Regions from separate parts of the Lentzea sp. NPDC102401 genome, predicted to be linked through region 2. Evidence: riboswitches for the same ligand, from Rfam matches in the RefSeq annotation. Region 2 holds a riboswitch; the other holds the start of a gene.
What was found. A riboswitch is a leader RNA that binds a small molecule or an ion and turns the genes downstream of it on or off. The one in region 2 is predicted to bind thiamine pyrophosphate.
Positions count from the first base shown of each region.

Region 1 (14,649 bases), on a different contig from region 2:
CCACGCGGCGTCGTCGGTGCACAGCCAGGAGATCAGCCGGGCGGCGTCGTCCGGCCGGCCCCAGCGCTTCGCCGGCATCCGCTCGTTCACGAAGTCGATCAGCTCCGGACCGGCCCAGCCGGTGTCGGTCGGGCCGGGGTTCACCACGTTGACCGTGATGCCCCGGTCCGCCAGCTCGCGCGACAACGTGGCGACGATCGCGACCAAGGCCCCCTTCGACGCCGCATAGGCCACCTCACCGGGCATCGGGCCGAGGTTCTGCCCGGACGTCAGGAACACGATCCGGCCACCGTCGGTGCTGCTCCACTGGCGGGCAAACGCTTGCGCCAACAGGATCGACGACCGCGTGTTCACCGCGTAGTGCTCGTCCAGCATCGTGGCGTCCAGCGAACCCAACGGCCCGTCGCCGCCGGACCGCGCGTGGTTGCACACCAGCACGTCGACGCGTCCGCAAGCCTCGACAGCCGCGGCCATCAGCTCGTCCGGCGCGTCCGGCCGGGCCAGGTCCGCTCCCAGCCCTTGAGCACCGAGGTCCGCCAGCACCTCATCCACCGAGTCCGCGCCCCACGGCTGTGAGGCGTCGTGCGCGACGTGGTGCTGCACGAACAGATCGAAACCCAGCCCGCGAAGCCGCGCTGCGATCGCGTAGCCGATTCCCTGCCGCCTGCTCACGCCCGTGACGAGCGCGACGCGTCCCCCATGAAGTCCCATAGGGCTCTACTACCCGACGCGCGCGACGCCGTCCAAGTCAATTGCGAGCCGCACGCGGTCCCCCACGGACACCGGCCCCACGGCCTCGTACTCCTCGCCGCCGATCTCCACGAGCAGCCGTACGTGATCGCGCCGGTGCACCCGTTCCAGCACGGTGCCCTCCAGCAGGCCGTCGGAGTCGACCCGCAGCGCCGTGGCCCGCAGCCCGACCCGTTCCACGTCCAGCCCGACGAACGATCCGGGCACGAACTTGTTGCAGCCCAGGAACTTCGCGGTCTCCACGTCCACCGGCGACGACCACACCTCGGCAGGCGGCCCGACCTGGACGATCCGGCCACGCGACATGATCGCCACTCGGTCGGCCAGCGTGAACGCCTCGTCGTGGTCGTGCGTCACGACGAGGGCCGTCGTCGCGGCCTCCCGCAGCAGTCGCGCCAGGTCGACCGCGAGCTGTTCGCGCAACGCCCGGTCCAGCGCCGACAAGGGCTCGTCCAGCAGCAACAACCGCGGTGACGGCGCCAACGCCCGTGCCAGCGCGACCCGCTGCTGCTCGCCGCCGGACAGCTGCGTCACCCGGCGGTCGGCATAGCCTTCGAGCCCGACGAGTTCCAGCAGCGACAGCACGCGCTTGTCCCGCGTCTCGCGCTCGACCTTCTTCATCCGCAGGCCGAAGGCCACGTTCCCGGCGACCGTCCGGTGCGGGAACAGCTGCCCGTCCTGGAAGACCAGCCCGAACTCGCGCCGGTGCACCGGAACGCTGGCCAGGTCCGAGGAATCCCACCGCACCGCGCCGGCAGACGGCTTCTCCAGCCCCGCCACGGTGCGCAGCAACGTCGACTTCCCGCACCCCGACGGCCCGAGCAACGCCACGACCTCGCCGTCCGCCACCGACAGCGACACGTCCGACACCGCGGCCGTCTGTCCATAACGGACGGTGATCGAGTCCAGTTCCAGCGCCATCAGAACTCCCCGCTGCTCGGCACGCGCAACCGCTCGATCAGCAGCACGCACCCGACCGTCACGACCATCAGCAACGCGCACGCCGCATAGGCCATCTGGCTGTTCAACTCCCCCGGCCGCGACATCAGCCGCGCGATCACCACCGGCAGCGTCGGCGCGTCCGGGCGGGCCAGGAAGCTCGTCGCGCCGAACTCCCCCAGCGCCACCACGAACCCGAACCCGGCCGCCGCCACCAACGACCGCCCGACCAGCGGCAGGTCCACCTCACGCCACACCCGCAGCGGTGAGGCACCCAGCGTCGCCGCCGCCTGCCGCAGCCGTTCGTCGACCGCCCGCAGGACCGGCAGCACCATCCGCACGATCAACGGCGTGACCACCAGCGCCTGCGCCAGCGGCACCAGCATCGGCGACGTGCGGAAGTCGCCGGGCAACGCGTCCATCGTGATCAGGTAGCCGAAACCGACCGTCACCGCGGACACCCCGAGCGGCAGCATCAGCGCGGTGTCGAGCACCTCGGAGACGCGACTCCCCGACCGCCGCAACCCGACCAGCACCACCGCCGAGAACACCCCGACCACCAACGCCACGAGCGTCGCGTCGAAGGCCGTCCGCAGCGAGTTCACCGCGGCGTCGATCCCCGTCACCGCCAGCGTCCCGCGGTCGCCACGGGAGTTCAGCGCCACGTAGCCGGCGAAGCTCCAGCCGTCCCGAGTGGACAGTGACCGCGTCACCAGCCCGACCACGGGCGTCAGCAACGCCACCACCACGGCAAAGGCAGCAAAGACCACGTACCACTCGCCGCCGGACGGCCGTCGCGCCAGCTCTTCCCTGCCCCGCAACGCCAGCGCGGTCTCCCGGCGCCGCCGCGCCAGAGCGCCCAGCACCAGCACCGCGAGCACGGCGAGGAACTGCAACAACGACAGAGCCGCCGCCCCGGACAGGTCGAACAGTTCGACCGTCCGCAGGTAGATCTCGGTCTCCAGCGTCCGGTACCGCGACCCGCCCAGCACCAGCACGACGCCGAAACTCGTGGCACAGAAGAGGAACACGACCGCCGCAGCCGACCCGATCGCCGGCGCCAACGCCGGCAGCACGACCGACACGAACGCTCGCGGACGGGAAGCCCCAAGCGCCCGCGCCGCGTCCTCAGCTCGTCGATCCGTGTGCGCCCACAGCCCGCCCACTGTCCGCGCGACCACGGCCACGTTGAAGAACGCGTTCGCCAGCACGATCGGCAACACACCGCCGTCCGGCCAGAACGTCCGGAAAGCCAGACCCACCACCACGGTCGGCAGCACGAACGGCACCATCACCGCGGCCCGGATCACGCCGAGACCGCGGATCCGGCAGCGTGCCAGCACGAACGCCAGCGGCATCCCGGCGACGACTGCCACTACCGTCGACGCCAGGGCCTGTCCCAGCGTGAACCCGACGAGTTCCCAGGTGTCGCCGTCGACGAGCGCCGCGGTCACGCCGCCTTCGCTCAGCCCGAGCGACACGATCGCCAGCACGGGCCACGCGAAGAACAAACCCAGGAAGGCCAGCGGCAGCAGCGCCGCCGCCGACCACCCCGTGCGGGAACTCAGCCCTGCACGAGCTTGCGCCACTGCTCGACCCACGCTTCGCGGTTGTCCTTCACCTTGTCCGCGGGAAGCGACTGCGGTGAGGACGGCAACGGCGCGTCCTTGGCCCACGACTCGGGCAGCGCGACACCCTCACGCGACGGGTAGACGTACATCTGCTCGGCCACCTGGGCCTGGAACTTCTCGCCCAGCAGGAAGTCGAGGACCTTCTTGGCGTCCTCGGTGTTCTTGGCCCCGGACAGCACACCCGCGTACTCGACCTGGCGGTAGCAGGTGTCCAGCACGGCCTTGGTCTTGCCGCCTTCAGCCGACGGCGACGACGCGTAGGACACGACGATCGGCCGGTCGCCCTTGGTGGCGGAGAACTCCTGGTTGTAGGCCTCTTCCCAGCCACTCACGACCTTGACGCCGTTGGCCTTGAGCTTCGTCCAGTAGTCCTGCCAGCCGTTCTCGCCGTACTTGGCGATCGTGCCGAGCAGGAACGCGAGACCGGGCGAGGACGTGGCCGGGTTCTCGACGACCAGCTTGTCCTTGAACTTCGGGTCGGCCAGGTCGTCGTACGACTTCGGCTCGACGCCGCCGAGCTTGGCCGGGTCGATGTTCAGGCACACGTCACCGACGTCGACGGCCTGCAGGCGGTTCGACTCGTCCGCCTTGTACCGCTGAGCGCCCTTCGAGGCCTCCGGCGATGCGTACTCGGCGAACACGCCCTCGTTCAAAGCCCGCGAGGCGAACGTCGAGTCGACGCCGAACGCGACGTCGCCGATCGGGTTCGCCTTGGTGAGCACCAGCTTGTTCGTCAGTTCGCCCGCGTCACCGCTCGCGATCTGCTTCACGGTGATTCCCGAGGACTTCTGGAACTCGTCCAGAACCTCGGGCTTCACGACGAACGAGTCGTGCGTCACCAATGTGACCTCGTGCGTCTGTGGCGCGGTCGAAGTACCGGCCGAACAACCGGTCAGCACCAGAGCAGCGCAAACAGCAAAAATCTTTCTCACGTCAAATCTCTCCCTACGCCGGTATGACCCGGATCAGGTGGACGGTCGAGGGCTTGCGAGCCCTCCTCTCAGCCCGGCGCTTCACCGGACTCCCGTGGCAACGCGCAGCCTACGTGACGTGGTGGGACGATCAGGACATGGCCGAGCTGTTGAGCGACGATCAGTTGAACGACGTGCTGCCCAAGCTGCCCGACTGGGGCGCCCAGGACGCGGCGCTGGTCCGGACCGTGGAGCTGGCGAGCTTCTCCCAAGCGATCATGGTCGTGAACCGGATCGCGGAGATCGCCGAGAACGACAACCACCACCCGGACATCGACATCCGCTACAAGACGCTGACATTCCGCCTGAGCACCCACTACAAGGGAGGAATCACCGCGCTCGACGTGTCCCTCGCCGAGGAAATCGACGGAGTCCTGGACGCGATGAGCTGATTCGGTCAAGATGTGCGCTGCCGCCGCCCGCGGACAGGAGAGGGAACACCCTCATGCGGTTGCGCACATCATTTTTCTGCCTGGTTCTCACCGGGACATTGACCGCGTTTCCGGCCGGTGCGAACGCCGTGCCGTGTGCCGTGACGGACACGATGATCAAGGCCAGCGCCACCTGGGTCACCAAGGGTTCCGATCTCGCGGCGAACAACTGGTCCAACGCGAACTTCCACGTCGGCAACCTCGCCCAGGTGCGAACCACCGGGATCAGCAACCACAAGACGTGGCCCTGGGTGCAGGCGAACTCCTACCTGCTGCCGCTGGACCCGGCGAACCCCTTCGCCCCGGATGCCCAGTCGACCGGTGAGCCGTACCTCGACGTGGCGTACTTCCACCCGGAGCCCGAGGTGCTGCAGCCGTTGCGCAACAACCTGCGCGCCCAGGTGAAGGACGGGAAGACGCACTACTGGAAGTCGCCGGACGCGCTGAACATGGCGCTGCCGTCGTTCACCCGCGTCGCCGTGGCCGACGACGACCAGGCCATGCTCGACTACTCGTTCAGGTCGTACCGCAGCCTCAAGGCCCGGACGTTCAACGAGTTCACGGGCCTGTGGAGCCTGAACGTGCAGACGAACGGCTGGGCCGTGCAGGGTCTGGCCAAGGCGATGCTCGCGCTGCCGGCCGACCACCCGTACCGCGCCGAGTACGCCAAGACGTTGCGCAAGAGCGTGCAGACGCTCAAGTTCCTGCAGCGCCACGACGGCTTCTGGGGCAGCACCGGCAAGGACTCCGCGGCCACCGCGATGATCACTTATGCGATCGCCGCCGGCATCAACGCGGGCGTGCTCGACCGGGAGACCTACCTGCCGCACGTCCAGAAGGGCTGGCAGGCCCTCCTGACCGCGCTGGACGCCGACGGAACGCTGGGCTGGGTCGCGGCCCGCAACTCGTGGAAGCCCGCGTCAGCCGGTGACACCGGTGGGTTCGCCGTGGGCAGCTTCCTCATCGCGGGGCAGCAGCTCGTCCCTCTCACGCCGGGTTGCTAGGCCGATCGCGACGAGCGTGAGCAGGCCCGCGGCCGGATAGCCCCAGCCGAGCGCCACGAAGACCCAGGGCCGCGGGAAGTCCCAGATGTTCGGCTGGGCGAGCAGCAGGAACGAGATCAGGTAGCCGCCGGTCAGCAGCACCCACAGGCCGGCGGTGATCTTGCACAGGAGGTGCCCGCCGGTGTAGATCAGCCACAGCAGGGCGGGCACCATCCACACCCAGTGGTGGCTCCACGAGATCGGCGAGACCAGCAGGCCGAGCATCTGGACGCTGACGATCAACGCCAGCGCGTCCTTGGTCCTGCTGACCGCGAACCACGTGAGCGCGGCCGCGACGAGCACGGCGACGATGTAGATCGGCCCGGTCTTCACGTCGTAACCGACCGTGCGACTCAGGGCGCCGCGCAGCGACTGGTTGATCGCGCTGCCGACCGGCCCGACGCGACTCGCGTCACCGAGCAGCTGGAACCAGAACTTGTCCGACTGGGACGGTGAGATGGCCCAGCCGATGCCGTACACCACGACAAAAGCGACGAACGACCACACAGCGGCCATCCACCGGCGCTGAATGAGGAAGTACAGCCCGGAAATCGCGGGCGTGAGCTTGATGCCCGCGGCGAAACCGACCCCGGCGCCGCCGACCCAGTTGCGCGCGCTGGCGAGCGTGCCGATCAGGATCGCGACGAGCACCAGGTTGATCTGGCCGTAGTTGAGCGTGGTGCGGACCGGCTCGATCCACAGCGTCAGCGCGGTCCACATCATGGCGCGGCGCGGGTCCTGCAGCTTCAGCAACTTCAGGCTGGTGCGCACGATGTAGTAGAGGCAGGCCAGGCAGAGCAGCTGCCAGATCCAGCGCGAGGCCTCCCACGGCACCCAGCTCATCGGCGTGAAGATCGCGGCCGCGAAGGGCGGGTAGGTGAACGGCAGCGGGAACACGTCCGCGTACTGGTCGAGCCGCCACTCGTAGAGGTCGCCGGAGAACAGGTGCGGCGACCCGTTGCGGTACACCAGCAGGTCGATCATGGTCATCTTCGCCTGGAACGCGACCATGAACAGGTGCCCGGCGACCGACAACGCGAGCAGCCACGGTGCTACGGAGAGCACACGCGCTTCCACAGCACGGAGTTTCACCCCGAAAACGTTACCCGAGGCAACGAAACGGGGTACCCCGGCGTCAATAGGACGGGAGAGATCGCAAGAGGGAGTTTTCTGATCATGTCTGTTGATCTTGTAGTTGCCGCTGTCGCCGCTCTGGCCATGCTGGGGGTCGCGTTCGGAGTGTTCGCCGCTGCCGCACGCGCTAAGAACAACGTGTAAGAGCTTGTAAGACAAGCAGAAGGGGGAGCCTCCACAAAGGAGGCTCCCCCTTCACCGTTTCCGAGGGGAGGAACGGTGATCTGGTGCGCGTTTAGAAGTAGTGCGCCCGTCCGCCGATCGGCTTGCCGACCGCGCCCAACACGGCGAGGATCGCGCCGATCACCAGGAGCACCACTCCCAGAGTCGTCAGGATGCTGATACCCATCAGCCACCCGACGACGAGCAGAATAAGACCGAGGACGATCATGACACCTCCAGGTGGGGAATCCTTTTCTGGATTACCCCGCGGGGGTCGGTACAAACCTCGCTTCATACATTCGTCACCGATGCAATCAGCTCCCGTGCCTGCTGCACTCCCTCGCTGCTGAAATGCTCCGCGTCCCGGGTGGCGTCGACGACCTCCAGCGCCTCGGTGAGGACGTCCCGCGCGCGGCCGTGATCCCCTGCGGCGATGAGAGCCTTCCCGAGCCTGATGAGGCAGTCGGCGACGTTGGTCCCTCCACGCATCGAGCGCCACACCTCCAACGCTCGCTCGTAACTGTCGACGGCCTCGGCATGACGGCCGAGACCGAGGTAGATGTCACCCAGCGTCTCGAGGTTCCCGGCCGGCCCCTCGTCCTGGCCGTTGTACTCGGTTTCAGCGAACTTCCCGGCCGCGCCCAGGCAGAGCTCGACCGCACGGGCGCCCTCACCCATGTTGTGGTGGGCTCTGCCGAGTGCGGCGAGGTGACGCCCCACCTCGTAGCTGTCGCTGTGGCCCTCCATCCGCGGGTGGACCTCCGCCAGCACGTCGAGCGCCTCCGCGAGGCGACCCTGCTTCTCGTAGGTGAACGCGAGGCCGCGCCGCAGGTGCGCCTCCGCGAGGACGTCGCCAGCGGGCTGTGCGCACCGGATCGCCTCCCGCAGGTGGAACTCACCGGCGTCGAAGTCGTTGAAGCTGATCAGCGTGGCGGCGAGCCTGCGGTGCATGAGGCTCTGCCCGTGGAAGTCGCCGAGCCGCTCCGCCGCCGCCAGCCCGAGGCGGTGCCCAGCCGCGATGTCGTTGAGGTACCCCTCTCTGGAGAGGTACCCGTGCATCACGAACATCACCTTCCAGGTGAAGTCGTCCGCCCCCAGTTCTCCCGCTCGTTCGGCGGCGGCGAGCATCACCCGGTGCTCGGCGGCGAACGTGGTCCACGCCGTGTCCACGTCCGGGATCGGGTCGAGGACCACACCTCTCGCGGGCGGTTCCGTGACGATCGGCGGGGAGTTGAACTGCAGTTGCTGCCAACACGCGTGTGCGGTGTGCAGGTAGTGGTCGAGCATCCGGCGCACTGCCGCGCCCCTCCGTTCGTCCGGCAGCTCACCCACGCGTTCGGCGGCGTAGTCCCGCAACAGGTCGTGCAGCAAGAACCGCCCGGCGTCCGTCGCGGTGACGAGGCTGCCCGCAACCAGTTCGAGCACGGCCTGCCGCGCCTGGTCCACCGGTAGCGCGGTGAGGCTCGCGGCGGCCTCCACCGCGAAGTCCGGGCCCGGATGCAGCCCCAGCAGCACGAACAGTTCGGCCGCCGGATCGCTGAGGAACCTCAGCGACCAGGAGAAGACAGGGCGGACACCGGTGGCGGGGTCATCGATGTCGAGCGCATCGAGTCGTTCCCGCTCCAACTCGTCCGCGAGCACGCCGAGCGGGTCACCGTAGGCCGCGCGGGCGGCCACGATGCCCAGTGCCAGCGGCAAGCCCGCACACCGCTCGACCAGCCGCGACACCGCGTCCGGCTCGGCCTCGACCCGCCTCGCGCCGATCCGTTCGATCAGCAGATCGGTCGCGGCCTGCTCGTCCATGACGTCCAGCGCGATGGGCTGAGCACCTTCCCGCACGACAAGCCCGCTCAGGCGGTTGCGGCTGGTGACCAGCACCAGGTTGCCGGCTCCGCCGGGCAGCAACGGCCGCACCTGGTCCACGTCCCTGGCGTTGTCCAGCACCAGCAGCACCCGCCGCCCCGCCAGCATCGACCTGTACTCGGCGATCACCGCGTCGTCGGACCAGTTGCGCAGCGTCGACGAGGGCAGACCGAGCGACACGAGGAAGTCGCGGACCACCGCGACCGGGTCGAGCGGCTCGGCGTGGAGGTCGAACCCGCGCAGGTTGACGTGGAGCTGGCCGTCCGGGAAGCGGTCGGCCACCTGATGCGCCCACTGCACCGCGAGCGCCGTCTTGCCGACGCCGCCAATGCCGCTGATGACCGAGATCAGCACGGGCTTGCCGGGCCGGGACTCCGCCATCTCGGTCAGCAGCGCCAGCTCGTCCTCGCGACCGACGAAGTGCGGGGGGACGGCCGGGAGTTGCCGGGGCACCGCCGACGAGACGGGCACGTCACCGCTGAGCACCTGCTCGTGCGCCTCGCACAGCCGTTGCCCGGGATCCACGCCGAGCTCGTCGGCCAGGTGCCCGCGGACCTCCTGGTAGACCGCGAGCGCCTCCGCCTGCTGACCGGCGCGGTGCAGGGCGAGCATCAGCTGGGCCCAGAAGGTCTCGCGCCACGGGTGCTGCCGCACCAGCGACCGCAGTTCCGGCACCAGCACGTCGGTGGCACCGGCGAGGTCGACGTCGATCCGGCGTTCCAGCGCGACGACCTGCTCCTCCACCAGCGGCGGCACGTCCTCGCGGTGCAGCGACTCCGACGTGACGTTGCCGAGCACCGGGCCGCGCCACAGCTCCAGCGCCGCGCGGTACTCACCCTCCGCGGCGAGGCGGCGGAACTGGGCCAGGTCGAGCTGGCCGGGGCCGACCTCGGCCGAGTAGCCGCGCGACGACGTGCGGACGCAGTTGGCCGCGCCGAGCGACTGCCGCAACCGCAGCACGACGGTCTGCAACGTCTTGTGCGCGCGGTCGGGGGCGGGCGGCTCGCCGTCCCACACACGTTCCACCAGTTCGTCCACCGACACGAACTCGTTGGCGCGCAACAACAGCGTGGCCAGCAGCACGCGCCCGCGACCTGCGGGAACAGCGACAGGCTCGCCGTCGAGCAGCACTTCCAACGGCCCCAGAACGCGGTACTCGGCAGTCACCCGGACGAACCTACCGGCACGCCGCAGTCCCGATAGGCATTGGCGGCCAACGCTTCCGCGGCCTTCGCGCCTTCCGCATCACCTGTGGCGCGATGCACGGCGGCGAGCGCTTGGAGCGACTGCCCCTCCTGGTACCGCTGGTGATAGCGCCGGTGCGTGGCGACTGCCTCCTCCGCACACCGCAGGGCTTCGTCCATCTCGCCCGTCGCGAGATGAAGCAACGCGCTCTCCCTGAACAGCGCCCCTTCTCCTTCGACCGCGTAGCCGGCATCGGTCCGGATTGCGCGAGCCTCGCTCAGATGATCCCCCGCCAGCTCGAGTTCACCGAGTTTCCGGTAGGCCCGCGCCGCCGCCCAATGCGCGGTGAGGCGGTATGAGAGGACCGTGGAGTCGTCACCCACGAGCCGCAGGCGCACCAGGGCGGCGGCCAGCGCGTCCTCGTGCGCACCGCAATGGTTCATCACCTCCTCCAACGCCTGCCAGACGTGGAACTCCTCTTCCATGCCGACCCTGTGCCGCGCCTCTTCGAGAATGTCGAGCATGAGGTCGAAGGCCACGTCGACCTTTCCGAGCGCCAGATCGGCACTGACGACGGAGGCGGTGCCGATGGAGATGCGAAGGGGGTTGCCAAGCGCGTCCAGCAACTCGAGGTACTTCTCGTAGTGCGCTCTGACATCCGCGAGCCTGCCCAGTTCCAGGCAGACGGTGATCAGGCCGTTGTGGGCGGCCGCGCGAGTACCAGGTGAGCCGGCCAGGTCCCGCACTCGCAGCAGCGCCTGCTCGGTGGCCGGGTAGTCCGACATCTCGAACCAGACGCCGGCGAGGTTTTGCAGGATCGACGCCTGTCCCTCGGTCGAACCCATCCGCTCCCTGATCGCGAGCGCCCGTTGCAGGTGTTCGACGGCGGTGCCCAAGTCGCCCGCGATCCGGGCCACCACCCCCACGGTGTTGTGTGCACTCGCCTGGACCGGCAGGTCGCTCTCCCTGACACCGATGTCGAGAGCTTCCAGCCCGAGTTGCGTCGCCCCCGCGAAGTCTCCCTGGCAGAAGCGGTAGATGGAGGCGCCCAGGTTCGAGCTGGCGACGAGCAGGTCCTCGCCGGACGCACGGCTGGAGCGATCCCGGATCTCGCACAGCACCGACCAGTTCGCGTCTTCACGAACGTCGTAGTAGAAGCCGTTGAGCACGGCTCCGAGCTCGGCCACCAGCCGGTGATCGCCCCGCCCGGTCGCGACGAGCATCGTCGCGATCAGGTTCACGTGCTCGGCGTTCAGCCACGCGAACGCCTCGTCCGTGCTCTTCAGCACCACGTCGGGCAGTTGGGTCGTGGTCGTCGCGAGCGGGTGCCTCCGCTGGTCCGGGAACAGCAACTCGGCCGCGTCGTCAGCCATGCGGCGGTAGAAGTCGTACAGCCACCCGACGGCCTCGTTGGTCTCCTCGCTCGTGCACCTCTCCCTCGCGTACACGCGCAGCAGGTCGTGCAGGGCGAAGCGGGTGCCGCGCTGTTCGACGAGGTGCACACCGACCAGGTGGTTGAGGTGGCGGCGGACGTTGGGCAGGCCGGCGATCACGGCGGCGTCGTTCGCGGTGAAGTCCGCGCCGGGCAACAATCCCAGCCTGCGCAACACCATTCGTGTCTCCTCCGGCAACGAGGAGTAGCTCTCGTCCAGGACGACGCTGACGGCTGCGGCGGGATCACCGGGCACCGCGAGCTCGCCGAGGCGGTCGTCGCCGAGTTGCGCGACCTTGTCCGCGATGGTCATCGCGTCCTGGGAGGACAGGTCCGCGGCCGCGATGCGCAACGCGAGCGGCAGCCCGCCGCACAACCGCACCAGCGCGGCGGCGGCCTCCGCCTCGGCCCGCACCCGGTCCGCGCCGAGCGCCCGCTCCAGCACACGCGTTCCGCCGTCATCGCTCAGCACCGGGAGCCGAAGCAGGTCGGCGTCGTGCAGGGCGAGTCCGCGCAGGTCGCCTCGGCTCGTGACGATCGTCAGGGCGCCGGCGGACGCGGGCAGCAGCGGCCGCACCTGCTCGGCGTTCGCGGCGTTGTCCAGCACCAGCAGCAACTTCCGGTCCGCGACGAGCGACCGGTAGAGCGCCACCTGTTCGTCCAGTCCAGCAGGCACGTGGTCGGCGCCCAGCGCCTTGAGAACGAGGGTCAGCGCTTCCTGCGGCGGCATGGCCCGCACAGGATCCTGACCGCGCAGGTGCACGAAGATCTGCCCGTCCGTGAACCGCTCGCTGATCCGATGGGCCCAGTGCACGGCCAGGGAGGTCTTGCCGACCCCACCTGTGCCCGCGATGGCCAGCACCTTCGCGTCGCTGGCCGCGAGCCGTGCCACATCGTGCTCACGCCCGGCGAAGGTGGCGAGATCCGGCGGCAACTGCTTGGGCGTGACGCGCTTCTCCTTCGGTGGCGCGACCTCTCCACGCAGGATCTGCTCGTGCAACTCGCGCAGCGCGGGCGCCGGGTCGATCCCCAGTTCTTCCGCGAGCATCTCGCTGACCTGCCGATACGTCGCGAGCGCACCGGCCTGCTGCCCCGACCGGTACAGGGCGAGCATCAGGTGGCCCCAGAAGCGGTCGCGCAACGGATGCCTGCGGGTGAGGTCCTGCAGTTCCGGCACCAGGTCCACCGACCGCCCGGCCGTGAGGTCCGCCTCGATCCGCTGCTCCAGCGCGGCGAGCTGTTCCTCCACCAGCGACGGCACCTCGTCGCGGTGCAGCGACTCCGACGCGACGTTGCCCAGTACCGGTCCCCGCCACAGGGCGAGGGCGGGCCCGAACTGCTGCCGGGCGACCAGCGCGCGGAACCTCAGCAGGTCGAGCTGCTCCGGCTCGATCTCGGCCAGGTACCCACCGGGCTCGTGCCGCACGCAGTTCGCCTCGCCGAGCGCCTGCCGCAGCCGCATCACGACGGTCTGCAACGTCTTGTGCGCCCGGTCCAGGTCCGGCGGCGCGCCCTCCCACAACCGTTCGACCAGCTCGTCCACGGACGTGAACCGATTGGCGCGCAACAACAGCGTGGCGAGCAGCACCCGGCCGCGGCCGGCGGGAACCGGCACGGGCTCACCGTCGAGCACTACCTCCAGCGGTCCCAGCAACCGGTACTCAGCTCTCACACCGCGGAAGTCTAGGTGCGTCACCGAGACGCGCGCTCGACGTCGAACGGCCGTCCCGAGCTCGTCTGGCCCGGCACGCTGAGCAGCCGCTATCTTTGTTTCATGACCGCTCTGCCTGACTGGATGCGCCCTCCCCGCGCGGAAGGGTGGTTCGCGGAGGATCTGGACCGCCTCCCCGAGGCGCCTCGGCACACCGAGTTGATCGACGGAGCTCTCGTTTTCAGGATGTCACCGCAGCGGTCGTGGCAGGGTCGCGTCGTCACCGGCCTCACCGTCCAACTCATGGGCCAGGTTCCGTTCCGGATGGCATCGAAGTCGAGCGAGAAATGACCATCCGGCTCGACCGGCGCAACCGCCCAGAGCCCGATCTTCTGGTGACCACCGCGTCGGTCGATCCCGACCGCACCTGGTTCGCCCCCGAGGACGTCCTGCTCGTCGTCGAGGTGCTCTCGCCTGAGTCTGAGCACCGCAACACCACCGTCAAGCTGCGCAAATACGCGGAGGCGGGGATCATGCACTACTGGCTGGTCGAGGACGACGCCAACCAGCCCGTCGCCCACGTCTACGAACTGGACGAGCCGACCAAGGCCTACGTCTCGACCGGAATCTTCCGCGGACAGCTCACGTCATCGGTGCCGTTCCCGATCACCATCGACCTCGAAAGCCTCTTCCGCGTCAGCCGCTGAACACGACGATGGCCTCTTCCCGCTGGGGGAAGAGGCCATCGCTCTGAGCTGATCAGACGTTGAAGCGGAACTCCACCACGTCGCCGTCGGCCATGACGTAGTCCTTGCCCTCCATGCGGACCTTGCCCGCCGCCTTCGCGTCGGCCTTCGAACCGGAGGCCACCAGGTCGTCGAACGACACGACCTCGGCCTTGATGAAGCCGCGCTCGAAGTCCGTGTGGATCACGCCGGCCGCCTGCGGGGCCGTGGCGCCCTTCGGGATCGTCCAGGCGCGCGATTCCTTCGGGCCGGCCGTGAGGTAGGTCTGCAGGCCGAGGGTGTGGAAGCCGGCGCGGGCCAGGGCGTGCAGGCCCGGCTCGGTCTGGCCGATCGACTCCAGCAGTTCGAGGGCCGACTCGTCGTCGAGTTCGATCAGCTCCGACTCGACCTTGGCGTCGAGGAAGACGGCGTCGGCCGGGGCGACGAGCTCGCGCAGTTCCTTCACGCGGGCCTCGTCGGTCAGCACGCCCTCGTCGGCGTTGAAGACGTAGAGGAACGGCTTGGTGGTGAGCAGGGAGAGCTCACGCAGCAGCTCACCGTCCACTTCGGACTGCGCTGCGAACAGCGTGCGGCCCGCGTCGAGGATGTCCTTGGCCTTCTTCGCGTTCTCGAGGACGGCGCGGCGGTCCTTCTGCATCCGCGCCTCCTTCTCGATCCTCGGGATGGCCTTCTCGAGGGTCTGCAGGTCGGCGAGGATCAGCTCGGTGTTGA
Region 1 covers NZ_JBIWKS010000009.1:242,504-257,152, forward strand. The annotation lists gene ACIRG5_RS29590 (SDR family oxidoreductase) at 1-711, opposite strand, end outside; gene ACIRG5_RS29595 (ABC transporter ATP-binding protein) at 721-1,671, opposite strand; gene ACIRG5_RS29600 (ABC transporter permease) at 1,671-3,278, opposite strand; gene ACIRG5_RS29605 (thiamine ABC transporter substrate binding subunit) at 3,254-4,252, opposite strand; TPP riboswitch at 4,246-4,358, opposite strand; gene ACIRG5_RS29610 (4a-hydroxytetrahydrobiopterin dehydratase) at 4,390-4,683, shown strand; gene ACIRG5_RS29615 (glycoside hydrolase family 88 protein) at 4,743-5,726, shown strand; gene ACIRG5_RS29620 (mannosyltransferase) at 5,643-6,857, opposite strand; gene ACIRG5_RS29625 (DUF6131 family protein) at 7,135-7,290, opposite strand; gene ACIRG5_RS29630 (BTAD domain-containing putative transcriptional regulator) at 7,353-10,091, opposite strand; gene ACIRG5_RS29635 (BTAD domain-containing putative transcriptional regulator) at 10,088-13,213, opposite strand; gene ACIRG5_RS29640 (hypothetical protein) at 13,316-13,543, shown strand; gene ACIRG5_RS29645 (Uma2 family endonuclease) at 13,540-13,899, shown strand; gene ychF (redox-regulated ATPase YchF) at 13,952-14,649, opposite strand, start outside.
Region 1: linked by a shared signal. The riboswitch ahead of ACIRG5_RS29605 (thiamine ABC transporter substrate binding subunit) and the one ahead of thiC (phosphomethylpyrimidine synthase ThiC) in region 2 are both predicted to bind thiamine pyrophosphate.

Region 2 (14,649 bases):
AACGACAACGTGCGCGCGGGGGTGAGCGGCCCCTCCTTGATGTGCCCGGACAGGTCCTGGCCGTCCACGAGCCGCATGGCGATGTAGAGCAGGCCGTCGACCTCGTCGAAGTCGTACAGCGGCACGATGTTCGCGTGGTCGATCGCGGAGGTGTTGCGCGCCTCGTCGACGAACCGCTCGCGGAACTCCGCGTCGGGCGCGAGGTGCTCACCGATGACCTTGAGCGCGACCTTCCGGCCGAGCCTCACGTCCGTGGCCCGGTACGTCACGCTCATGCCACCGCGACCCAGCACACCGTCGATCCGGTAATGGGCGATTCGCCGTCCGCTCAGGTCCTCCGACACGCAAGGCAGCCTAACGTCCGGCCGGATCGGCTTGCCCCGGGTCGGCCGAAGCCGTGATCAGAGTGACGTCTGGCCGGGTCGGTCAGCTGGCTCGGCGCACGTCCGACGCCTGGCTGCGCCCGTCCCGCCCCGCCTGCACCTCGAACTCGACCCGGTCGCCTTCTGACAGGGTCCGGAAGCCTTCCATCTGGATCGCCGAGTAGTGCACGAACACGTCGGGCCCGCCATCGGTCGCGATGAAGCCGTATCCCTTTTCGGAGTTGAACCACTTGACGGTACCGAGAGCCAAGACGTCCTCCTTCAGATCGCGCATCTCACGCAAAGCGCAGAGAGCAACGCTAAAAGAAGAAATCTCACGCGGATACCTCCTTACGGAGTCATGAACGGGAGCTGACTCCGTTGGCGCGCAACCAGGTGGTGAGCCGGCGAGGGCCGCGCGTCTGCGTCAGCACGGCACCAGGACCGGCGAAGTCGAACACCAGGCCCTCACCGGTCTGAATGGATTGCACGCCATCGGGCACGGACGGCCGGAGACGGCATTGCACGGTGTCCGCGAACGCCACGACGTGATCGCTGCTGATGGTCACCGCTTCCCCGGCTTCCAGCGTCACGAGGTCGAGCGCGCCGTAACAGGCGAGCACCATCGCGCCCTTGCCGTGCGCGTAGTTCATGAAGCCCTCGACGCCTCCGAAGATCGCCTGCATCGGCGGCGCCTCGGGGTTCATCGCCACCGTGCTGCTCGACGCGATCCAGCTGTGCCGGGCGAGGCACCAGCCGTACGCCCCGTCGAGCTCGATCTGGTGCAGGTCACCGGGCAGCACCGGGGCCGCGTCGATCCAGCCGCCCTCCGCGCCCGACGTGCACAGCGCCACCGCCTTCGTGCCCGAGCCCTTCACCTCGACCGTGAGCCCGTAGCTCGTGGCCGCGATGGTCAGCGGGTCGACCAGCACCGCCTCGCCGGGCGCGAGGACGAGTCTCGCCACGCCGAACGTCGGTGTGTGCCTGGTCCGGACCTGCACGAACAACACCTCCGGGAAGGAAAGGGGGCAAAGCGGCCGTCACGAGCGCCGCGACGTTGGCAGTATGCAGTCGTGTCCCCCACCACTGTCGCCGAACACCGCCAGCGCGTCGCGGAGCTCGTCGGGTCGATGCCCGTGCTGCAGCTCCCGCTCGACGAGTGCCTCGGGCTCGTGCTCGCCGCCGACGTCATCGCGCCGCTCGACCTGCCGCCGTTCGACAACTCCGCGATGGACGGGTACGCGGTGCTGGCCGCCGATCTGGCCGGTGAGCTCCCGGTCCGGTTGCCGGTCGCCGACGACATCCCCGCGGGCCGCACGCGGCTGAACCCGCTGGTGCCCGGCACCGTGCAGCGGATCATGACCGGCGCCCCGCTGCCGCCCGGAGCGGACGCGGTCGTTCAGGTCGAGTGGACCGACGGCGGCACGGAGACCGTGACGATCGATCGGGCCGTGGCGCCCGGCCAGAACATCCGCACCGGCGGCGACGACGTGCGCAAGGGCGACGCGGTGCTGGCCGCGGGCACGGTGCTGCGCCCGTCCACGCTCGGTCTCGCCTCCGCCCTCGGCTTCCCCGAGTTGCCGGTGCGCCGCCGTCCGCGCGTGCTGGTCCTGTCGACGGGCTCCGAGCTGGTCGAACCGGGCAAGCCGCTGCAGCCGGGGCAGATCTACGAGTCGAACGGCATGATGCTGGCCTCGTCCGTGCGGGACGCGGGCTGCGTCGCCGTGCAGCTGCGGTTCGTGCCGGACGACGTCGAGGAGTTCCACCGCGCGCTGGCGCCGTACCTCGGTTCGGTGGACGTGATCGTGACGTCCGGCGGTGTCAGCGCGGGGGCGTACGAGGTGGTCAAGGACGCTTTCGCGAGCCACGACGTGGAGTTCACCAAGGTCGCGATGCAGCCGGGAGGGCCGCAGGGCTCCGGCCGCTACGAGGGCGTGCCGGTGCTGTCGCTGCCGGGCAACCCGGTGAGCGCGCAGGTGTCGTTCGAGGTGTTCGTGCGACCGGCGCTGCTCGCGTCCATGGGCCACACGCAGCCGGAACGCCACACGGTGCGAGCGACCATCACGGCTCCTCTCACCTCTCCGGCGGGGAAGACCCAGTTCCGGCGCGGCCTGCACGACCCGTCGTCCGGCGAGGTCGTGACGCCCGTGGGCGGGCCGGGGTCGCACCTGCTGTCGGCGCTCGCGCTGTCGAACTGCCTGATCGAGGTGCCCGAGGACGTCACGGAGCTGGCGGCGGGGGCCGAGGTCACCGTCCGACACCTCCAGTGAGAGCGGCACTGGCCCTGGTGATGCTCGCCGGGTTCTTCGTGCTCGCGCTGGGCCTCACCGTGTTGCTGGGCGTTCTCGCGTACGTCCTGTTCGACCGGGGCGACGTCGAGGGCGGGGCGTTCCTCACCGCGTTGACGCTCATCGTCGGCGGGCCGTCGCTGTACGCGATGGTCAGGGCGTTCTGGGCCCGGCCGCGGCCGACCGGCGTCCCGCTGACCCGCGCGACGCACCCGGAGCTGTGGCGGCACGTCGACGAACTGGCCGTGCTGGCCGGCACCCGCAGCCCCGACGACATCCGGCTCGTCAACGAGGCGAACGCGGGCGTGTGGGAGCGCCACGGCACGCGCTACCTGGAACTGGGCCTGCCGTTCGTGGCCGGCATGACGATCGGTGAGCTGCGGTCGGTGGTCGCCCACGAGCTCGGTCACTACGGCGGCGGCCACACGCAGGTGTCGGCGGTGACGTTCCGCGCGAAGCTCGCCCTGGGCATGGTGATCGGGCAGGGCAGCTACCTGTCCGCCGTCCTCTACGCGTGGGCGAGGCTGTACGCGCTGGTCGCGGCCTCGGAGAGCCGCAAGCACGAGCGGTTCGCCGACGAGGTGTCCGTGGCGGCGGCCGGGGCGGAGGCGACGGCGCGGTCGTTGCTGCGCGGCGGCCCGCTCGGCGAGGCCTGGAGCGAGTACCTGCGCTGGTACGTCTCGCTGGCCGTGCTGGCCGGGCGCACACCGCCGTTGCTGGAGGGCTTCCGCGCCTACCTGGACCACCCGCGGCGCGTGCACCAGCTGCGCGAGATCGAACCGCTGATGGCCGCGCAGGAGCCGTCGTCGATCTTCGACAGCCATCCGCCGATCCGCGAGCGGGTGGCGACGATCAGGCAGCTCTCCCCGTTCTCCGGCGGCGTGACGGAGGCGGTCGACGAACGGCGCGCGTGGTCGTTGCTCGACGGCACCCCGCCCGAGGCCGTCGCGGCACTGGTCGGGGTGCAGGGTCCGCCGATCACCTGGCAGGAGCTCGCGCCGCTGGCCGGGCCGGTGCTCGTGCGCCGCTACGCCGACGCGCTGCGGCACGCGGGCCGGGTGAGCAAGGTCGGCGAGACGCTGGCGGACGTGCTGGCGGCGTTGTCGCGTGCCGAGCTGCACAAGCTGACGGGGGCGCCGGTGGACGCGTCGCTGACCCCGGAGCAGGTGCACGACGCCGCCGTCGAGGCCGTGACGGAACTACTCGGTTGCATGGTGTCTGACCTGCTTGTGACGACTAACCGCGCGACGCTGGAACTCAACTGGGGAGGACTGTTCGTCCTGCGGTTGCCCGACGGAGCTGCGGTCTACCCGGAAGACCTGGTCGCACCGGCCGTGCGGGACGCTAATCAGGTCGCTGACGTGCGCTTGAGGCTGCAGAACCTCGGCGTCGACGGACTGTGACGGAACGCTCACCCAGCGACGTTGTTCACGCCATGTGACGGGGATTACACTGCCCGCAGGTGCCGGTCGGCCCGCGCATTCGTCGGGGGATGCACGGGCCGACCGGCCACTTGTCTTTCCGGCAGTCCCGATGGGCGGTTTGGCGTGTTGCCGTAGCGTGTTGGCGCCCGACAACTCACGGAAGCTACGGACCCCCAGACACGATGAGCAGCGAGAAGCCCGTCTCCCACTTCCTCGAACTCGCGCGCGGCATGGTGCCGCCGATGCACCCGGCAGGCCGCCCGTTCGTGGCCGCCGCGGCGATCGCGACCCTCCTCGTCCGGCTGCGCTTCAAGCGCCTGGGCGTAGTCCTCGCCCTGGTCACGGCGTGGGTGGCGTGGTTCTTCCGCGAGCCGAAGCGCGTGACGCCGACCCGTCCGAACCTCGCCGTGGCCCCGGCCGACGGCACCGTCTCGCACGTGGTCGACGCCGTCCCGCCCGCCGAGCTCGGCCTCGGCACCCAGCCGATGACGCGCGTCAGCGTGTTCCTCTCGGTGTTCGACGTGCACGTGCAGCGCGTGCCCGCGGACGGCGAGATCGTCCAGGTCTCGTACCACCCCGGCAAGTTCCTCTCGGCCGACCTCGACAAGGCCTCCGAGGAGAACGAGCGCAACACCGTGTGGCTGCGGACGGTCGACGGCCACGACCTCGTCGTCGTGCAGATCGCCGGCCTGGTCGCCCGCCGCATCGTGTGCGAGGTCGCCGAGGGCGAGAAGGTCACCGCCGGCCAGACCTACGGCCTGATCCGCTTCGGCTCGCGAGTGGACCTCTACGTGCCGCGCGGCAGCCGCGTCCTGGTCGAGGCGGGCCAGCGCACCATCGGCGGCGAGACCGTCCTCGCCGAGCTCCCGGAAGCCTGATGGCTCCCAGCGGGCCCAGCGTCCGCCTGCTGCCGAACGCGATCACGGTCCTGGCCATGTGCTCGGGCCTGTCCGCGGTGCACTTCGCGAACGTCGGCATGTGGGGCGCGGCCATCGCCTCGATCGCGGCAGCCGCCGTCTTCGACGGCCTGGACGGCCGCATCGCCCGCCTGCTGGACGCGACGTCGAAGATGGGCGCGGAGCTGGACTCGCTGGCCGACGCCATCTCGTTCGGCGTGGCGCCGGCCCTCGCGATCTACCTGTGGAAGTTCGAGGGCAACCGCGCGGGCTGGGTCATCGCGCTGATCTTCGCGGTCTGCATGGTGGTCCGCCTCGCCCGCTTCAACACGTTGCTGGAGAAGGAACAACCACCGTTCGCGAAGGAGTTCTTCGTAGGCGTCCCCGCTCCCGCAGGCGGGTTGTTGTTGCTGCTGCCCCTGATCATCGAGGAGCAGGTCCGCACCGCCGGCTGGTGGAACAACTCCTACGTCGTGGCAGCGTGGACCGTCCTGGTCGCGATGCTCCTGGTCTCCCGCATCCCGACCCTGTCGGTGAAGACCGTGAAGGTGCCGCCGCGCGCGGTGGCCCCGTTGCTCGTCGCCGTGGGGTTGCTCGCCGCCGCTGTGATCACCTACCCGTTGGTGGCGTTGATCATCGCGATGGTCGTGTACCTGGCGCACCTGCCCTACTCGGTGCGGCGGTACATGTGGCTGTCGAAGCATCCGGAGGCGTGGACCGTCACCAGCGCCGACCGCCGTGCGATCAAGCGGGCGCATGGGGTTGCGGCTCGTCGACTCGGTCTGCGGCAGCCATTGCGCGGTCGTGTGGCCGGTGCGGCCATGCGGGCCGTGCGCCGGCCTCGGCGTGATGGTGCTGTCGCCGCTACCGCAGAGGGCGCGGTGTCCTCTACCAACGGACGCCGTCGCTCGTGGCGACAGCTGGGACTTCGGCGGCAGCCGAAGCGCTAGTCGCTCCTGCTCACTCGGGCCGGACACGTTCGTCGTGTCCGGCCCGAGGTCGTCGTGAGGAACCAGTGGCGCGACCCGGAACGTCGGCGAGGTAGTTCACGCTCAGCAGGGCGCCTCGCGGCCGCGAATTCCCCCGGCGACGTTCCGGGCCACACCACTAGAGTCGGCATCGTGATCACGCTGACGGCTCGCCTGTCCCCGTCCGCTCTGGACACCCGGCGCGGCGTAGTCCGCCTTCATCCCGAGGTGCTCGACGCCCTGGGCCTGCGTGCCTGGGACGCCGTGAAGCTGACCGGTGCCCGCGTGAGCGCCGCTCTGGCCGCCGCCGGCGAGCAGCCGCCGGGCGTGGTCCTGGTCGACGACGTGACGCTCACCAACCTCGGCGTGGTCGAGGGCTCCGAGATCGTCGTGGCTCCCGTTCAGGTGACCGCCGCGCGTTCGATCACCGTCGCGGGCTCACGGCTGGCCACCACGGCACTGACGCCGGACCACGTGCGCATGGCGTTGACGGGCAAGGTCCTGACCGTCGGCGACAACGTCTCGCTGCTCCCCCAGGACCTCGCACCGCCGCCCGGCGCGAATGTCTCCGAGACGCGCCGCAAGCTGTCCAACGCCATCGGCATGACGTGGACGAACGAGCTGATCACCATCACCTCGACCGACCCTGCGGGCCCGGTGGCCGTGCAGCCGTCGAGCGTCGTGGGCTGGCGTTCGGCCTCGGCACCCGCCGCCGAGGTGACGCCGGTGGTGGTGCAGGAGAAGCACGAGGCGCTGCCGCTCGCGGACCTGGTGGGCCAGCGCGAACAGGCGCGTCGCCTGACGGAGTGGCTGGAGCTGATGTTCCGCCAGCCCGAACTCCTCACCAAGCTGGGCGCCTCCGCCCGCCTGGCAGCCATGATCAGCGGCCCGGAAGGCGTCGGCAAGGCAACGCTGGTCCGCGCCGTCGCTCGTTCGGTCAAAGCGACGGTCGTGGAACTGGCCGCGCCGAGCATCGCCGTCCTCGAACCGGGCGCGATGGCGAAGCAACTCGGTGACGCGATCGCGGGCGTCCCCGAGCAGCCCACGGTCCTGCTCCTCACCGACATCGACGCACTGCTGCCCACCGCACCGCCACCGGTGGCGACCGTCGTCCTGGACATCCTGCGCACGGCCATCTCCCGCCCGAACCTCGCGCTCGTGGTCACCTCGGCCCGCGCGGAGTCGGTGGACGCCCGCCTGCGCGCCCCCGACCTGGTGGACCGCGAGCTGACACTCCCCCTCCCCGACGCCGCGGGCAGGACCGAACTCCTGCGGGTGCTGCTGCGCGACGTCCCGGTGGAGTCCGATGTGGACTTCGGCGAGGTAGCCGCCCGCACACCGGGTTTCGTGGCGGCGGACCTCTGCGCCCTGCGCCGCGAAGCAGCGGTCCGAGCCGCCCTCCGCCAACGCGAGGTGGCAGAACCCCGTGTGGGACAAGAGGATCTGCTGGGCGCCCTGAACACGGTCCGCCCGATCTCCATGTCCGCCTCCGACACGGTCCAGACCGGCGGACTGACGCTGGACGACGTGGGCGACATGAAGGAGGTCAAGCAGGCCCTCACGGAAGCGGCCCTCTGGCCCCTGCGCTACCCGGACTCCTTCGCCCGCCTGGGCGTGGACCCGCCGCGCGGCCTCCTGCTCTACGGCCCGCCGGGATGCGGCAAGACCTTCCTGGTCCGAGCACTGGCAGGCACGGGCCAGCTGAACGTCCTGACCGTCAAGGGCGCCGAGCTGATGGACAAGTTCGTAGGAGAATCCGAACGGGCGGTCCGCGAACTCTTCCGCCGAGCAGCCGACGCCGCCCCGGCCCTCGTCTTCCTGGACGAGGTGGACGCCCTGGCCCCACGCCGAGGCCAGTCCTCGGACTCCGGCGTGGCCGACCGAGTGGTAGCCGCCCTGCTGACCGAACTGGACGGCGTGGAACCCATGCGCGACGTGGTCGTGATCGCCGCGACCAACCGCCCAGAACTGATCGACCCGGCCCTGCTCCGCCCAGGCAGGTTGGAACGCATCATCTACGTGCCACCACCGGACGCCGAGGCGCGCACGGAAATCCTCAAGGCCTCGTCCCGGAACACGCCGCTTTCCGGCGACGTGGACCTGGCCGAGTTGGCCGAGGATCTGGACATGTACTCGGCGGCAGACTGCGCGGCCCTGATCCGCGAGGCGGCTTTGACGGCGATGCGGGAGTCTCTGGACGCGGCCGAGGTGACGCAGGCCCACCTGGCCAAGGCGAGGGCAGTGGTGCGCCCGTCACTGGACCCGGCACAGCTGGCATCGCTGGCCGCTTACGCGACGGCACGCTGACGCAGGGGTCCCCTCGATGTCAGGACCCCCCGCGACCCAAATTAGCGACGAGGTCTGACACTCCCGCGAAGGCGAAGGCGAGCCGTCCTTGGCTTGCGGTCTGGGTGGGGTGGTTTCGTCACGAGTCGTGCCACAGCTCTTGCTCTTGGCTCGGCTCGCGACGAAACCACCCCACCAACGCAACTACCTGCGCAACGCAACTCCGCCCAAAGCAAAAGGCGTGCCATCAACCTGCGTACGGCGTGGACCTCGGGTTTTGAGCAGTTTGGCGGGGTCTGGGGCGGAGCTCCAGGAAGCAGCCCGAGGTCAGGACTAAACCCAACCACCTGCGGACTCGCAACCTACTTGTTCTTGGAAGGCCCCTGAAAATCATTCGTAACAATCAAAATGATCCCGGCCGCAGCAGACTGGATCCCGTCGAACCGAGGCTCAACCCGAGCCCGCAAAACCTCAGCCAACTCCTTGGCCGAAGCTTCTTCCTCAGTCCCAGGCCGGAAATAAACGGTCGTGGTCGGGATGGTCCCAGACGAGTAGTTACCGGTCTCGGCGACAGTCCACCCGTTGCCCCGAACCGCATCCGAAGCCTTCGAAGCCAACCCGGTGATGGTCGAGTTGTTGTAAACCCGAACAGGAACCTTGGCCACTCCAGGCTGGGTGACCGGCGGAGGCGGCACAACAGAGGTATCCGGTGTGGAAGCCGGAGGCGCCGAAGACGGAGTCGAGGCCGGAGTCGAGGCAGGTGTCGAAGCCGGTGCGGACGCCGGAGGCTCGGAACTGCCGGACGCGGGCGGCGCGGTGGACGACCCCTCGGCAACCGGGGGTGTCTCAGACCCCCCGCTGCTGAACAGGCTCACAACACCGATCACCAACGCGACGGCGGCGACACCGAGCAGGGCGAAGCCGGCGGCCTTGGCCGGACGGGACGGGCTTGCGGACTCGGGGGAGGTCATCAGTCCTCGGTGCTCCTGGCGCGTGCGCGAACCCGCTGGCGGCCTGTTCGCACGCCGCGCAACCGCTTGACCAGCATCGGATCGGCAGCCAGTGCGGCTTCGGATTCAACGAGCGCGTTGAGCAACTGGTAGTAGCGGGTAGCTGACATGTCGAACAGTTCCCTGATGGCCTGTTCCTTGGATCCCGAGTACTTCCACCACTGACGCTCGAACGCGAGCATCGTGCGTTCGCGGCTGGTCAGCCCGTCAGCGGAGGTGAGCGTCTCGGCGTGATCCATCTGGCTCCCCACGGTCGCCACACCATCTCAGGTGCGGGCAATTCAATCACGTGATCGTTCCAACCTACCGCGCGACACCGACAGTTTTGGACCGCATAAAGTTCAGCCATGGCCGTCCATCGCATCCGCATCGCCGGCGACCCCGTGCTCCACAACCCGACGCGCGAGGTCACCGAGTTCGACACCGAGCTGAAGACGCTCGTCGACGACATGTTCGAGACGATGGCAGCCGCTCGTGGTGTCGGACTCGCGGCCAACCAGATCGGCTTCGACCTGCGGGTATTCGTCTACGACTGCCCGGATGACGAGGGTGTCCAGCACCGCGGTGTGGTCGTGAACCCCACCCTGGAGACCTCCGAGATCCCGGAGACCATGCCGGACCCGGACGACGACTTCGAGGGCTGCCTGAGCGTGCCCGGCGAGGCGTACCCGACCGGACGCGCCCACTGGGCGAAGGTGACCGGTCAGGGCCTCGACGGGCAGCCGTTCGAGGTCGAGGGCACCGGCTTCTTCGCGCGCTGCCTGCAGCACGAGACCGACCACCTCAACGGCTACCTCTACACCGACCGCCTCATCGGCCGGTACAAGAAGGAGGCCAAGCGGATGCTGCGCGACAACGAGTGGAACCAGCCGGGCCTGTCCTGGGACCCGAACGACCCCGCGAACTTCGACGAGGACGACGAGGACTAGGGGCGGAGCACCGACTCCACCTGCTTCAGCTCGTCCACGCTCAGAGGCCCGAACTCCAGCGCACCCGCGTTCTCCTCGACCTGGGCCACCGTCCGCACGCCCGGAATCGGAACCAGGCGGGGAGAACGCGCCCAGAACCAGGCCAGCGCACCCTGCACCAGCGTCCTCCCGCCCGACGTCAGCACGTCCCGAACGGCCTCCCGCGCCTGGAAGTACTCCGGCGACGGCCTCCCGTCGACGAAGAACCGCAGCCAGGACGGGTTCGTGACGCGCACGTCGTCCGCGGGGAGCTGACCGAACGTCTCGCGCGCCAGCAGGCCCATGGCCAACGGCCTCCTGCACAGCACCGCGAAGTCGCCCGCGTACATCCCGGGGTTGTCGAACAGCAGGTTGACGTCGGCCTGGGCAGCGATCCCGTGCTCCCCTTCGCAGAAGAACCGCGCCCGCTCGACGTCGTCCGTGCTCCACCCGTAGGCCCGGATCTTGCCCGCCGCCACGAGCGCCTCGCACTCGTACCGCAGCAGCGCGGCCTCGTCCAGCCCGAGGTCGCCGACGTGCAGCTGGTACAGGTCGATCCGATCGGTCCCCAGCCGCCGCAACGACCCCTCGACGGCGCGGCGCAGGTACTCGACCGACCGTTCGTCGCCGGTCATCCGACGGGAGGCGGCGTCGAACCCGCAGCCCCACTTCGTGGCGATGAGCACCTGGTCACGCACGTCCGCAAGCGCTTGCCCCACCACGGTCTCCGCGTGCCCGCAGCCGTAGACGTCCGCGGTGTCGAACAACGTCACGCCCAGCTCCACCGCCCGCCGCAGCGCCTTGACCGACTCGCCGTCGTCCGCCGGTCCCCAGCCGACCGGCGATCCGTCCGGACCCGAGAACGGTCCGCCCATGGCCCACGTGCCGAAACCCAACTTCCCCAGTTCCAAGGTCATGGGGCTACCGAACATCCTGGAGCGCGCTCCAGGTCAAGAAACAAGTTGCGACGACCAGCGACCATCAACGGCATGCCCATCGAAAACATCGTCGCCTTCGTCGCGGCCTCGTTCCTCATCGCACTGTCGCCCGGACCTGGCACGGCCATGGTCCTGCGACAGTCGGTGCACGGGCGAAAAGCCGCGCTGGCGACGGTGTTCGGCATGGAGGTCGGCGTGGCCTGCTGGGCGATCGCGGCCGCGCTGGGCCTGTCAGTCCTGCTCACGGCGTCCGAGATCGCCTACCACGCGCTGAGGATCATCGGCGCGGTCTTCCTGATCTACCTGGGCGTCAAGGCCCTGATCAGCAAGAGCCTGCCCGCCGCCGAACCGCCACCGGCCAGTCACGCGTTCCGCAGCGGCCTGGTCGTGAACCTGGCCAACCCGAAGCTGGGCGTGTTCGCGATCTCGTTCCTACCGCAGTTCGTGCCTGCCGGGGAGGCCGGCAAGGGGGTTCTGCTCTTCCTCGCCGTCGCCTGGGTCCTGATCGACACCGTCTGGTACCTCATCATCGTGTCGATCCTGCACACGATCCGCGGCTGGCTGAGCCGGCCGCGCGTCCGTCCCGCGCTCGAGAAGCTGTCGGGCGGCGTGCTGCTGGCGCTCGGAGTCCGGCTGGTACTCGACCCGCGTTGAGATCGGGCTGCCCCGGCGCCAGAACAGCTCGGGCAGCCCGGCCAGCTCGTCGAAGGTGTGACAGGCGGCCATCGACGCGTAGCCGCCGGCCAGCACGTGCGCGCGGATCCGGTCCAGGCGGCCGAACTCGATCACCTCACCGGCGATCAGGAACGGCAGCACCAGCTGCCAGGCCTGCACGACGGCCGGCCGACGCCGGTGAGGTGCGCGCAGAGCCGCGCGGGCGACTCTCAAGAGGTGCTCGTTCGCGCTCATCGTGTACGGATGGGCCGAGTGGTCCCAGCTCCACCGGCGCTCTTCGGTCACCGCGCACCGCACGCACTCGACCGGACCGGTACCGAGTTCGGCACCGCACCTCGAACAGGCGAGCAGCGTCATCGCCCAGTCCACGCACGTCCACGGGTACTGGCCGACGTCCGCGGAGGTCACCAGTTCGGCCAACTCCCGGTCCGCCAGCTGGGACGACGTGCGCAGCGCCTCCCAGTCCGCGAGCCAGAACTGGTCGAGCAGTTCCGCGCAGAAGCCGCAGTCGGGGTAGCCGCGACCTGCGAGTTCGCCGCAGGAAGGGCATGCCGAGACCACGGCGGGACGCTGGCCGCGTCGCGCGCCGGGCGGGAACGGCTGGTGATCAGCCACGAGGAAGAGATTAGGGGCAAACGACGCCCTTGGCAGCTACGGCGCGCTCTGACTATGGTCGGTTCTCGACAACTCAACACAACGCGGGAGCTCGCGCCTGAGCGGGCTGAGAGGGTGACTGGCAGTAGTGCCGGTGTCACCGACCGCCTGAACCTGACCGGGTAATGCCGGCGTAGGGAGGAATGTCGTGACGGCACTTGACGACCGTTCGGTCAAGCCCAGTGTGACCACCGGCCCGATCTCGGGCTCGCGCAAGGTGTATCGGGAAGTCTCCTCTGACATCCGGGTGCCCTACCGCAGGGTCGAGCTGACCAACGGCGAACATGTCGATCTCTACGACACTTCCGGTCCGTATACCGACGACAACGCGACCATCGACGTCCACAGTGGACTCCCCGACCTGAGGTCGGGGTGGATCGCCGCACGGGAACCGATCAACGGAGCTGTCAGCCAGCTCGCGTACGCGAAGGCCGGGATCATCACCCCGGAGATGCGCTTCATCGCGGTGCGCGAGAACCTCGACGCGGAGTTCGTGCGCGAGGAGGTGGCCATCGGGCGTGCGGTGATTCCGTTGAACCGCAAGCACCCCGAGGCCGAGCCGATGATCATCGGCAAGAAGTTCCTCGTCAAGATCAACGCCAACATCGGCAACTCCGCCGTGTCGTCGTCGATCGAGGACGAGGTCGACAAGATGGTGTGGGCGTCCCGCTGGGGTGCCGACACGATCATGGACCTGTCCACCGGCAAGCGGATCCACGAGACGCGTGAGTGGATCCTGCGCAACTCGCCGGTCCCGATCGGCACCGTGCCGATCTACCAGGCGCTGGAGAAGGTGAACGGCGATCCGGCGGCGCTGTCGTGGGAGGTCTACCGCGACACCGTGATCGAGCAGGCCGAGCAGGGCGTCGACTACATGACCGTGCACGCGGGCGTGCTGCTGCGGTACGTGCCGATGACGGCCAAGCGCGTCACCGGCATCGTCTCGCGCGGTGGGGCGATCATGGCCGGGTGGTGCCTCGCGCACCACAAGGAGAGCTTCCTCTACACGCACTTCGAGGAGCTCTGCGACATCCTGCGCACCTACGACATCACGTTCTCGCTGGGCGACGGGCTGCGGCCGGGTTCCATCGCGGACGCCAACGACGAGGCGCAGTTCGCCGAGCTCCGCACGCTGGGCGAGCTCACGCACATCGCACGGGCGAAGGACGTCCAGGTGATGATCGAGGGCCCCGGCCACGTGCCGATGCACAAGATCGCCGAGAACGTCCGGCTGGAGGAGGAGTGGTGCGGTGAGGCGCCGTTCTACACCCTCGGGCCGCTGGCCACGGACATCGCGCCGGCGTACGACCACATCACGTCCGCGATCGGCGCGGCGCAGATCGGCTGGCTGGGCACCGCGATGCTCTGCTACGTCACGCCGAAGGAGCACCTCGGCCTGCCGAACCGCGACGACGTGAAGACCGGCGTGATCACGTACAAGATCGCGGCGCACAGCGCGGACCTCGCCAAGGGCCACCCCGGCGTCCAGGACTGGGACGACGCGTTGTCCAAGGCGCGCTTCGAGTTCCGCTGGGAGGACCAGTTCAACCTGTCGCTCGATCCGGACACCGCGCGCTCGTTCCACGACGAGACGCTCCCCGCGGAACCGGCGAAGACGGCGCACTTCTGCTCGATGTGCGGGCCGAAGTTCTGCTCCATGAAGATCACGCAGGACGTGCGGCGCTACGCCGAGGAACGCGGACTGTCCACAGTGGAGGCGATCGAGGCGGGCATGGCGGAGAAGTCCGGCGAGTTCGCCAACACGGGCAACAAGGTCTACCTCCCGGTCGTGGAGACTTCGTGACCACGGCACCACCCAGGGTCCTCACCATCGCCGGAAGCGATTCCGGCGGTGGTGCGGGCATCCAGGCCGACCTCCGCACGCTCTTCGCGTGCGGAGTGCACGGCTGCGTCGCACTGACGGCCGTGACGGTCCAGAACTCGCTGGGCGTCACGGGAGTCTCGGAGATCCCGGCGGACGTCGTCGCGGCGCAGATCGTCTCGGTGGCCGAGGACATCGGCGTGCAGGCCGCGAAGACCGGAATGCTCGCGTCGGCGCGGATCATCGAGGCCATCACCCCGGCCCTGGACCGCGTCGGCATCGGCTCGGGGAAGACGCCGTTCGTCGTCGACCCGGTCTCGGCGTCCATGCACGGCGACCAACTGCTCGCCGACAACGCCCTGGACGCGTTGCGCGGCCT
Region 2 covers NZ_JBIWKS010000011.1:246,491-261,139, forward strand. The annotation lists gene ACIRG5_RS33585 (serine/threonine-protein kinase) at 1-344, opposite strand, end outside; gene ACIRG5_RS33590 (cold-shock protein) at 427-633, opposite strand; gene ACIRG5_RS33595 (AIM24 family protein) at 722-1,363, opposite strand; gene glp (gephyrin-like molybdotransferase Glp) at 1,436-2,632, shown strand; gene ACIRG5_RS33605 (M48 family metalloprotease) at 2,629-4,053, shown strand; gene ACIRG5_RS33610 (phosphatidylserine decarboxylase) at 4,257-4,952, shown strand; gene pssA (CDP-diacylglycerol--serine O-phosphatidyltransferase) at 4,952-5,920, shown strand; gene ACIRG5_RS33620 (AAA family ATPase) at 6,092-8,245, shown strand; gene ACIRG5_RS33625 (LytR C-terminal domain-containing protein) at 8,587-8,889, opposite strand; gene ACIRG5_RS33630 (DUF3263 domain-containing protein) at 9,195-9,473, opposite strand; gene ACIRG5_RS33635 (peptide deformylase) at 9,582-10,163, shown strand; gene ACIRG5_RS33640 (aldo/keto reductase) at 10,160-11,098, opposite strand; gene ACIRG5_RS33645 (LysE family translocator) at 11,171-11,773, shown strand; gene ACIRG5_RS33650 (hypothetical protein) at 12,030-12,311, shown strand; TPP riboswitch at 12,483-12,607, shown strand; gene thiC (phosphomethylpyrimidine synthase ThiC) at 12,597-14,252, shown strand; gene thiD (bifunctional hydroxymethylpyrimidine kinase/phosphomethylpyrimidine kinase) at 14,249-14,649, shown strand, end outside.